DNA from 3 places in the Lysinibacillus sp. NPDC056232 genome. Region 3 is predicted to be linked to each of the others. Evidence: riboswitches for the same ligand, from Rfam matches in the RefSeq annotation. Region 3 holds a riboswitch; each other region holds the start of a gene.
What was found. A riboswitch is a leader RNA that binds a small molecule or an ion and turns the genes downstream of it on or off. The one in region 3 is predicted to bind cobalamin.
Positions count from the first base shown of each region.

Region 1 (3,286 bases), on a different contig from region 3:
GTCGGGGCGACTCCTGACAGTCTAAGTATGACCTCCGCTGGCTCTACTGGAACAAAACGAATAAATAAAAAGGTCATGATTGAAACCCCTAGTAAAACAAATGGTAATGTAATTACTCGTTTTAGACAAAAAAGCCAAGTTGATTCGTACATTTTTTCATCACTTCCCAAGTCTTCATAGTGCAAAAAGAGAGGAGTCATAATAGACCCACTCTCTTTTCATTCTCTTACTTTACATCCATTTGAGCATAAGGAATATCATATTCAGATGCACGGGGGTTAAAATCTTTCAAATATTTATGGTAAATAACATTATTCGTTTCATATGAAATTGGATAAAATAATGCTTGGTCATGGAACATTGTTAAAATATCTTTATACAATTGCACACGTTCCGCTTCATCTGTCCCAATTAATAATTGATGTATTTTGTCATCAATTTGTGTTGCATTTTCTAGGCCTAATTTCGCTTCATAAACACCATTTGCATTCGGTGTTGCTGATTCGTTTGCGAAGCTGTGTGGGTCTGTTGGTGGACCGTTTGTGCGCCAGAAATTAATATCTACTTGATTATCCATTAATTTTTGGAGCCCTACCATTACATCAGCGCCTTCAAGTTTTAATTGAACGCCTATTTTAGCTAATTCCCCTTGCATTAATTCTGCCATAGGTTTTTGGATAGCATCTGTGGCAATATAGATTAAATCTAATGTAAGAGGTTGCCCATTTTTAGAACGGATTTTATCACCATTTTTTAATGTCCAACCTGCTTCATCTAATAACTGCTCGGCTTTTTCTGGATTAAATAGGATTGGTTTTAACTCAATATTGGCATATGGAATAGCATCCCAAAACAGTGTATTGGCAACCTTTTCTGTACCATGGGTAATACTTTCAACCATTTGTTCTTTATTAACAGCGTATTGAATAGCCTGACGTACTTTTAATTCTGCTAAAGGACCAGATTGTGTATTAAAAAGTAATGCACGTGTAGATAAAGGTTCAGATACAGCCGTTTTGTATTGATTGCTGTCTTTTAAGAAAGTGTAGTTATCTAAGCTAATAATGCCACGACCATAAATTAAGTCTAATTCTTCATTTTCAAATGCCAGTGAAATAGATTCTGAATCTGGTATAATTTTCACTTTTACTTTGTCTACTAGTGGCTTTTCACCCCAATAATGTTCGTTGCGGCTAAAAAGTGCATATTGATCTTTTTTATATTCGGTTAATACCCATGGACCTGTTCCAACCGGAGCTTTAATACCTTTATTTGTTGCATCTCCCTCATGGAATCCGTTATCCCCTAAGAAGCGAAATGGTCGCACAAAAGCCAGTTCATTTAATACAGGGTAATAGGGTGCATCTAATTGAAGACGAATTGTATAGTCATCTTCTTTCACAACATCTACAATATGATTCACCATTCCCATCCAAGAGTGTGTATCACGATCTGCTAAAACTGCATTAAAATTACGAATAACATTATCTGCATTAAAGACTGTCCCATCAGAGTATTTTACATCTTGTCTAAGATGAAATATGTAAGCTGTTTTATCGTCAGAAATTTCCCAGCTCTCCGCTAATTTCGGCGATATTGTCCCGTCATCGTTATATTCTACTAATGATTCATATACCATTGCTTGCGCAGTCATTTGGTTTGGTAAATAGGTATGCGGATTTAAAGGCCCTATATCTAGCGGCCAGCCAATTGTTATCATTTTTCCTTCATTATTATTTTTGCTAGAAGTTTTACTTCCATTACCTTCACTCGAGCTTGAACAGCCTGCTAAAATCGATAACATCAGTATTAGAATGAACGGTAATAATTTTTTAAAAAATATCATTATGATTGCTCCTGTCTATTCTTGGGTGTTAGAAAATTAAAATATATATGTTTCTCCACTATACTTCTAACTTGAAACACAAAGTAATCGTCATTACTTTGCTCTCGCTTTATTTACACCTCACTTTGATGTAAATTACATAGATTAGAAAAAGACATAAAAAAATCCTTATTCCACGTGAATAAGGATAGAAAAACTCATTATTAAAAGCCTTCCATCCATCTCCCTATCTTTCGTAGATCTACAATGAATCATACTACAAGCAGGCATTCTGGCTTATGAATCTCCATTTTGCTTCACCTTCCCGAGTACTTACTCAGTGGTATTTGAAACAAAACTCCTCATTTACAGCTGCGGGACAGCATGGGATTTACACCCATTTTCCTTTAAATTAAGTGAAAAAGTTTTTTCACTCAAACTTGTAATGTTACATATTAAATTTTGTATTAAACATAACACGCTTCAAAGATACACGTCAATTTTATTTTCTGAATATAATAAAGTTTTGCGATTTTTAAACAAAGATATGTATGTATATTCCACAAAAAAAGCCATCACACACTAGTGAGATGGCTTTACTTCTATTGTTGATGTTTTTTTAACATTGAATCTGTGAAAGGCTGAGATTGTCCCTTTGGAATACTTATTGTTTGCCACTCAGAACCCTTTACTTGCTTAGCAATGTAAACGATTTGACCGACATGTTGTGAATAATGGGACATTTGTCTTTCAATCGCATCTATCACGGAATGTCGTTCTCCCCTTATCGTTACAAACCCTTGTAAATCAGCTTCCGTTAATTTTTGTAAAGCATCTAAAAATACTTGCCAGCCCTTTTCCCATACTGTCATTACCTCTTCTTTTGTCTGAAGGCTATCCATAAATTCATCATCACGATTTCTCGTTGATTTCTCACCATCTGTCGTAAGAAAGTCAGTCCATCTCGATATCATATTTCCACTAACGTGTTTTACAATCACTGCGATACTATTTGAATCTTCATTATACGCCCAGTGCAATTGGGCCTCTTCCAGTTGGTCGAGTGTTTTATCGCCTAGCTCTTTGACACTTCTAAATCTTTTCTGGACAACATTTAAATACGTTTGCGCTACTGTCATTGTTGAACCCCCCATCCCTTTTCTACTATTTTAATATAGACTGAATGAGATGTGTCATTTTGGTAACTAGTTGTTGCCAAAAATAAAGTATTACTTACTCACGAGGGATTTTTTATCACCACTGATCGCTCCCCCCTCACCAATCGAGCTTTAGCAGGCAGTTATTTTCCACATTACTTCTTTGCATTCTCTGAATTTATGTGTGGGATAAATTCCCTTGCAAGAGCAACCATTTTTTCTTGTGCTTCCTGTTGATCACCATTTAATTGATAGCCTATTTGATATGCATAGCCATTATAATACGTATAAAACTCATTGGCTT
Region 1 covers NZ_JBHJTF010000005.1:115,074-118,359, reverse strand. Annotated here, with positions in the region: gene nikB (nickel ABC transporter permease) at 1-152, opposite strand, end outside; gene nikA (nickel ABC transporter substrate-binding protein) at 227-1,846, opposite strand; cobalamin riboswitch at 2,091-2,284, opposite strand; gene ACFCYJ_RS06005 (DUF1572 family protein) at 2,428-2,964, opposite strand; gene ACFCYJ_RS06000 (hypothetical protein) at 3,138-3,286, opposite strand, start outside.
Region 1: it holds a riboswitch for cobalamin, as region 3 does, so the genes downstream of both, nikA (nickel ABC transporter substrate-binding protein) here and ACFCYJ_RS12570 (ribonucleotide reductase N-terminal alpha domain-containing protein) in region 3, are expected to answer to the same signal.

Region 2 (3,286 bases), on a different contig from region 3:
CACACAAGCGGAGCAGTTATCCACTCTACCCGATCACTTTCCCACACAAGCGGAGCAGTTATCCACCTTTCCCGATTACTTTTTCATCCAAGCGTAGTAAGTCTCCTTCTTATCCATAAAAAAAGCTGCCCTTGATAAAGGACAGCTCCAAAATACTATTTTTCGATATAAACTATTTAAATGACTCAGGATATACCGCTTTTGCTATTAACTCAACAGCTTCACCAATACGTGGACCTGGACGGTTTGAAATATCAGTATCAATATAGTAAACAGCTTTATTTTGAATGGCCGTGATTGAATTCCATCCATCACGAGAAAGAATTTCTTCCGCTGAGTTTTTCACATTGTCTACTGTTGTTAAAATGACTTCTGGATTTTTCGCAATGACATCTTCCTCAGATACCTGTGCCCAGCTTTCAAGGTCAGCAAAAACGTTGTTCACATGTGCAGCATTTAAAATCTCTTGTTGGAATGTATCAGAACCAGCTGTATAGATGACTGGCTTTGGACTAATCTCTAAGTAGATATTTTTTTGTTTTTTCACATCTTTAACTTTTTCTTGGACTTCAACAATTTTAGCTTTAATATCTGCATTTAACTTGTCGCCTTTATCTTTGATTCCCATAACTGTTGCGATTTGTTCGATATCCCCATAGACATCATCAAATGATTTAGCTGATTGAATGGCAAATACTTTAATACCCGCATCTTCGAGACCTTTTAAAGCATTTAAATTTTCTTCATCGCCTCCTGTTGTATAGGCAATAACAACATCTGGCTTTAGGGCTAAAATACGCTCACTATTGAATATTGTAGAATTAGAAACGCGCTCAATTTTTTGTGCTTCTTCTGGGTACGTATCAAATTCTGTTGCACCAACGATATTATCGCCAACACCTAGAGCAAATAAAATTTCTGTATTACTCGGTTGTAAGGAAACAATAGTTTTAGGTACTGCAGCAAACTCTACTTCTACGCCACGGTCATCCTTAACTTTATAACTAGTTTTCTCAACTTGTTGATCTTCTTTAGAAGCAGTCTCTTTATTCGTATCTTCTTTCGCCCCACAGCCAACTAATACGAGGGCCAGCATCAGCACAGAAAGCCATTGTAGCTTAAACATTTTCTTCATTTCATTGATTCTCCTTTTTCTTTTTCATCGGGTATGACTTACTAATAAACGGTATTTCAGCAATACCAGCAATCTGATTCATATAGACAGCCATTACAAACAATACATTGGCTAGCAATCCTAAATAATCAAAGAGAATAGCTGGTACTTCGCGTTCTTCAGACACTTTGTGCAAAACGCGATAAGATTTTTTCGCTTCACTACGGCATAAATGTAATGCAGTAGACGCCTCTGTTCCTTGAGGTAATACAAAGTTTTGTATTTCATCCTTAACATGACTAACATAGAAATCATAGCGATCACTTAGCCAAGTCAAATCATCTTCGGTTACTGCTAATTTACCTCGGACTGAGCCATTTACATGGTAAGCCATTGGCAAAATGGCTAGCAAATCATCTGCTACTACCTCTACCGTTTCTTTTTTCACCGCCGCCATTGCTACACCAATATGTGTTGTTAGGCTATCCGTTCGAATTTCAAAATCTACTGTCGATGCCTTTTCACGCATAAATGGATAACAAGAATAACGTGCATCTTTTTTCAAATCTAAGTCCCCGCTTTCCTTCGTGAAAAATTCTTACTTTATTAACACCTCGGCTTACATTAGGTGAATTATAAGTGTACATAAAAAAAACGTTGTTCCCACTTCTATGGAAACAACGAAAAATAACATAAATAGTGTCGCCTAGATACGACATAGCCTATGTATTTGCCGCATATTCTCCTAGCTTCCGAAGAGTTATCTATACGTTCAAACAAAGGTCGGTCTCCTGGCTTGTACAGTTCATTCAATCACGTTGTGAGTCATAAAAAACCTTCCCATCGAATAATTCGACAGTGGTATATCTTTATGATTCCTGTACTTACAGTTGCGGAAACAGCTTCGGTTTTTCACCGAATTCCCGATTATGCTATAGTTCAGCACCCTTATTCTGCAAGAATTATTCACTTGTAATGCAGTTTAACATAGATTGATAGGAAAAAATAGCTGTGGAATTTAGAATAAACAAATGACGATGGATAAAAATCATGCAGGTATTACCTTATGCACACGGATATATTCACTGCCCTCATGGGTATTCATCCTGCTCGTGCAGATATTTGTTATGCTTCATAGAGTAAAGCATTTTATTTTTTAATACGTTATAAAAACGATCTCTTAACGAGAGAATTTGCGGAAAATTAGCCAAATAACTTTTACCGGATGGCAGTCTTATATTTCTTTTTGGATTTAACATCTTTCTCTTCCTCAATTAAACGCTGTGCAATGTCTAGTAGTTTTGGGTCATTCGTTGCATCGAATAGCTTTTTAAAGGATACAATAATATCATAGCGTATTAATGTCGGATGCTTTTCGTCTAAACATGTTTGATACCTTTTAGCCAAATATGATACGACTAAATCTCTTTGTACCTGCCCTGCTAAGCCTATTTTCCAAATTGCCTGTAAAGTATGCCTCGCAGTTACTGTTTCTTCATCATACGTTACTGCCCAAACCTTTAAGAAGTCCTCTAATACTCTTTCTTCAGGATCACTTTTTGCTGCCAATGCGCATAAAAATTGTGCAGCACTTGCACGCACATGGCCATTTTTGTATGTAAGTGTCTGAACAAGTTGTTCCCAAACTGAATATGTCCAATCAACTGGTTCCTGCATAATTTTCAATAATTCTTCGTATGATTTGTATTGAATATCACGGTCACGCTCTGTTAAATTACTAAAAAGTTGCAAAATCTCTTTTTCCATGATTCATCCCTACCTTTATTGTTTCAGAACGAAAAAAAATAATGCACTTGTAAGTGTTTTCTCATTTCCCATCATTCGTTACTTTGCTACTACAAAATAAAAGTCTCAAATAATTATAATTTCAAAGCAAGATCCCTAATTGTATATTTCAAAATTATCAGAAGTGAGGTTCAATATGCAAGGAATCCTTTCTTTTAGCTGTATGAAGACATACTTTACTTGTTAGCTTTTTTTATTGGAGGTATCACACACTTATTAGCCTTCGATTTAATACAAGTAAAATACGCAATAACGATGACAATCATAATATGAATAATTGATGTAATTGCTTTTCTCGGCTCCACTATCATTTTTGTAACCGGGACTATAGTAGTAAATATATCTACTTATGTAAATTTATTCATC
Region 2 covers NZ_JBHJTF010000006.1:68,389-71,674, reverse strand. Annotated here, with positions in the region: gene ACFCYJ_RS06745 (helical backbone metal receptor) at 173-1,135, opposite strand; gene ACFCYJ_RS06740 (hypothetical protein) at 1,137-1,679, opposite strand; cobalamin riboswitch at 1,879-2,080, opposite strand; gene ACFCYJ_RS06735 (hypothetical protein) at 2,333-2,881, opposite strand.
Region 2: it holds a riboswitch for cobalamin, as region 3 does, so the genes downstream of both, ACFCYJ_RS06740 (hypothetical protein) here and ACFCYJ_RS12570 (ribonucleotide reductase N-terminal alpha domain-containing protein) in region 3, are expected to answer to the same signal.

Region 3 (3,286 bases):
CTGTGATAACGCCTTCGTGACCAACCTCGTGTTGGCCCGAGACCCTGGAGCGAGCAAAACGAGTGAAGCGGCTCATCGGACGCCCCCAGGAAGCTTTGCTCTGTGCGAAAGCGAAGCGACAGCAATTGTTTTATCTGTGCGAAAGCGAAGCGACAGCAACAACAAAGCACCCAGCCGGAACGGAAATCAACCACAAGTTATAATGTATAGCCAAATATTATAGGAAAGAGGAAATAGGATGGATCGACAAAGATTAATGAAATTGACGCTCACTGCCATGGTAGCAGCAATTTGTGCAGTGGGTGCAGTCATTAAAATTCCAACATTTATTTCAACTGCAGCGCTTGATTCTGCACCTGCATTGTTGAGCGTTGTATTTTTATCTCCAGTATTAGCTGGGGTTGCGGGAGTCATTGGGCATTTTATCTCAGCCTTAACTACTGGCTTCCCTCTAGGGCCACTACATATTATTATCGCGGTAGAAATGTTTATTGTTGTATGGATCTTTGGGGTAATGCATAAAAAAGGAATGCATTTCTGGAAATGGCCTGTGGCACTTATATTAAATGGCGTTGTGGCACCTTTACCATTTTACTTTATCATTAGTCCGGCATTTTACTGGGCGTCACTGACTAGTCTTCCATTGGCAACACTCGTAAATCTGGTGATCGTTGCAATTGTGATGCCAATTCTCTCTAAGGTGTTTGTGCGTAAGGAAGGTCGAGTACATTGAGAAATGCAATAAAAATAGGTGAGCTGTTTGCTACAACAGATAATGCCGCAGCAATTGGCGAAAAACCACAAGATGTTGTGTCTGCCCCAGACAAACTAACGGCATACTTAACGGCGCGTGTTACTTTTTTAGAGCAGCTTGCTGCAAATGCTTTACCAAGACATATTTTACTTGCTAATTTTTCAGGGGATGCTGCATGGTCTCGTTATATTGCAGGCATTCAGCAGGTTTTTGATGAGGTGAGTCTTATTTGTCCGCCAATAGACGGTAGCACAGAGTCCAATATGCCGACTTTACAATCAGGTTTGTCTATAACGATGCTTGGTGAGCAGCAGAAACGCACAGTAACTAAGTATGAGCAGCTAAGTTGGTACACATATGGGATGCCGCTTGTAGGCAATGAAATCCTTGCACAGCCTGAAAATGTCGCACAGCTACAACCTATTTTTCAAGCGTGGAAAGAGGGAATCGTGCAGCAAGTCTGGCCAGTTGGATCAAAAGGTCTGCAAGCAGAATTTACCCGACTTTTTGGCGAGCAACAAGTCAAAAGTTCATTAGATGTTGAGAAAACGGCTGGTCCATGTGCAGTAGTTTTGCTAGGAATACAGCTAGAAAAAGAGCAGCTAGCACAAAAATATTTTCCTGGAAATTTTGAAAAACTACGTAAAACTGCATTGTAATTGGGCTTGCTTCGAGAAAAAGTAGCACATTATAACTTGCAAGGGGCAAAACGCCTATTGCAACAATAAACACAATATGTTAGATTTGTTTAGGAGTTAAAACACTATATATAGTATTTGGACGAGCGGTACCAATGTGGTTTAAAAGGGAATTCGGAAAAGAGTCATCTTAGGCCGAAGCTGTCCCCGCAACTGTAAGTGCTGACAAATGATGACTAGCCACTGTGAAGAACGGGAAGGCCATCATTTGGAGGAAGCATGAGCCAGGAGACCTGCCGAGTTGTTCAAGACAGCAACACATTCTTCGGGGATTGAGAAGTGGAGGCGAGAGATTTGTCCACTTCTTAGTGTGCATGTCCTTCATTTCCATTTCCGATTTTACAGCGATCACGTAACCGATAGATGTTGCGTGATCGCTTTTTGTGTTGCTGGAGAAAGAAAGGGAGAGAATGTATACATGACAATTCAAATCGAACAGCAAATTGCTAAGCTCAAGAAAAGTTATACGGAGGATGAACTTGAAAGTTTTGTAAGGTTATCGGATCGTTGGCTACGAAAAAACGACAATGCCACATTTGAAGCATGGGCGGATGCGATGATTTTACAAACGCTTAGCTTAATTGATGAGGAGGAGCCATACTGGACATTTGTCGCAGCTCAAATTTATTTAGAAAAACTATATGATCAATTTGCAACGCGTCGTGGTGTCTCAGTGAAAGATGTTTATAAGGTTTTCCCAGAACATTTAGCAGACTATACAGAAGCTGGTTTGTATCATGAAAGTTTAACAACAAAGTATAGTGAGCAGGAGCTTCAGGAACTCGCTTCTTATCTAGAATCAAGTCGTGATGAGTTGTTTACGTATATTGGTTTAAAAACATTAATGGACCGCTATGTAGTCCGTGATTACACGAAAACACCAGTGGAGCTACCGCAGGAACGATGGATGGTCATTGCAATGACTCTTATGCAGGATGAGACAGAAAATCGTTTAGAAAAAGTACATGAATCTTACTGGGCAATGAGTAATTTATATATGACTGTTGCCACACCAACATTATCGAATGCAGGTAAAACGCATGGTCAGTTATCTAGCTGCTTTATCGATACAGTAGATGATAGTTTACAAAGTATTTATGATACGAATACAGATGTCGCAACATTATCGAAGTACGGCGGTGGTATTGGTGTTTATATGGGCAAAATTCGTAGCCGAGGCTCATCGATTAAAGGCTTTAAAGGTGCATCAAGTGGTGTTTTACCATGGATTAAACAACTTAATAATACGGCGGTTTCAGTCGATCAGCTAGGTCAACGACAAGGAGCTATTGCTGTCTATCTAGATGTTTGGCATAAAGACGTCTTTACGTTTTTAGATTTACGCTTAAACAATGGGGATGAGCGTTTACGTGCTCATGATATTTTCACAGGGCTATGCTTACCGGATTTATTTATGGAAACGGTAGAAGAGCGCGGGGAATGGCATTTATTTGACCCACATGAAGTGCGAGAAGTTATGGGCTTTTCACTAGAGGATTACTACGATGAGAAAAAGGGTGACGGTTCTTTCCGTACTAAATATGAGGAATGTATCGCGAATCCATTGTTAAGTCGTGAAGTCGTTCCAGCCATTGATATTATGAAGCGTATTATGCGCTCACAGCTTGAAACAGGCGTACCGTTTATGTTCTATCGAGATGAAGTCAATCGCATGAATCCGAATAAGCATGAAGGGATGGTTTACTCAAGTAATTTGTGTTAATAGTAGCACCTTCAATCAGAAATGGTTGTCGAAAACTCCGTTAAACGGGGAAAGTCACAATGTGATAACCCACCGTGCTAAATCTTTTGATTTAAATATATTAATCAAAAG
Region 3 covers NZ_JBHJTF010000014.1:47,281-50,566, forward strand. Annotated here, with positions in the region: gene ACFCYJ_RS12550 (hypothetical protein) at 1-76, opposite strand, end outside; gene ACFCYJ_RS12555 (hypothetical protein) at 63-203, shown strand; gene ACFCYJ_RS12560 (ECF transporter S component) at 239-733, shown strand; gene ACFCYJ_RS12565 (hypothetical protein) at 730-1,413, shown strand; cobalamin riboswitch at 1,523-1,708, shown strand; partial or broken gene ACFCYJ_RS12570 (ribonucleotide reductase N-terminal alpha domain-containing protein) at 1,871-3,172, shown strand.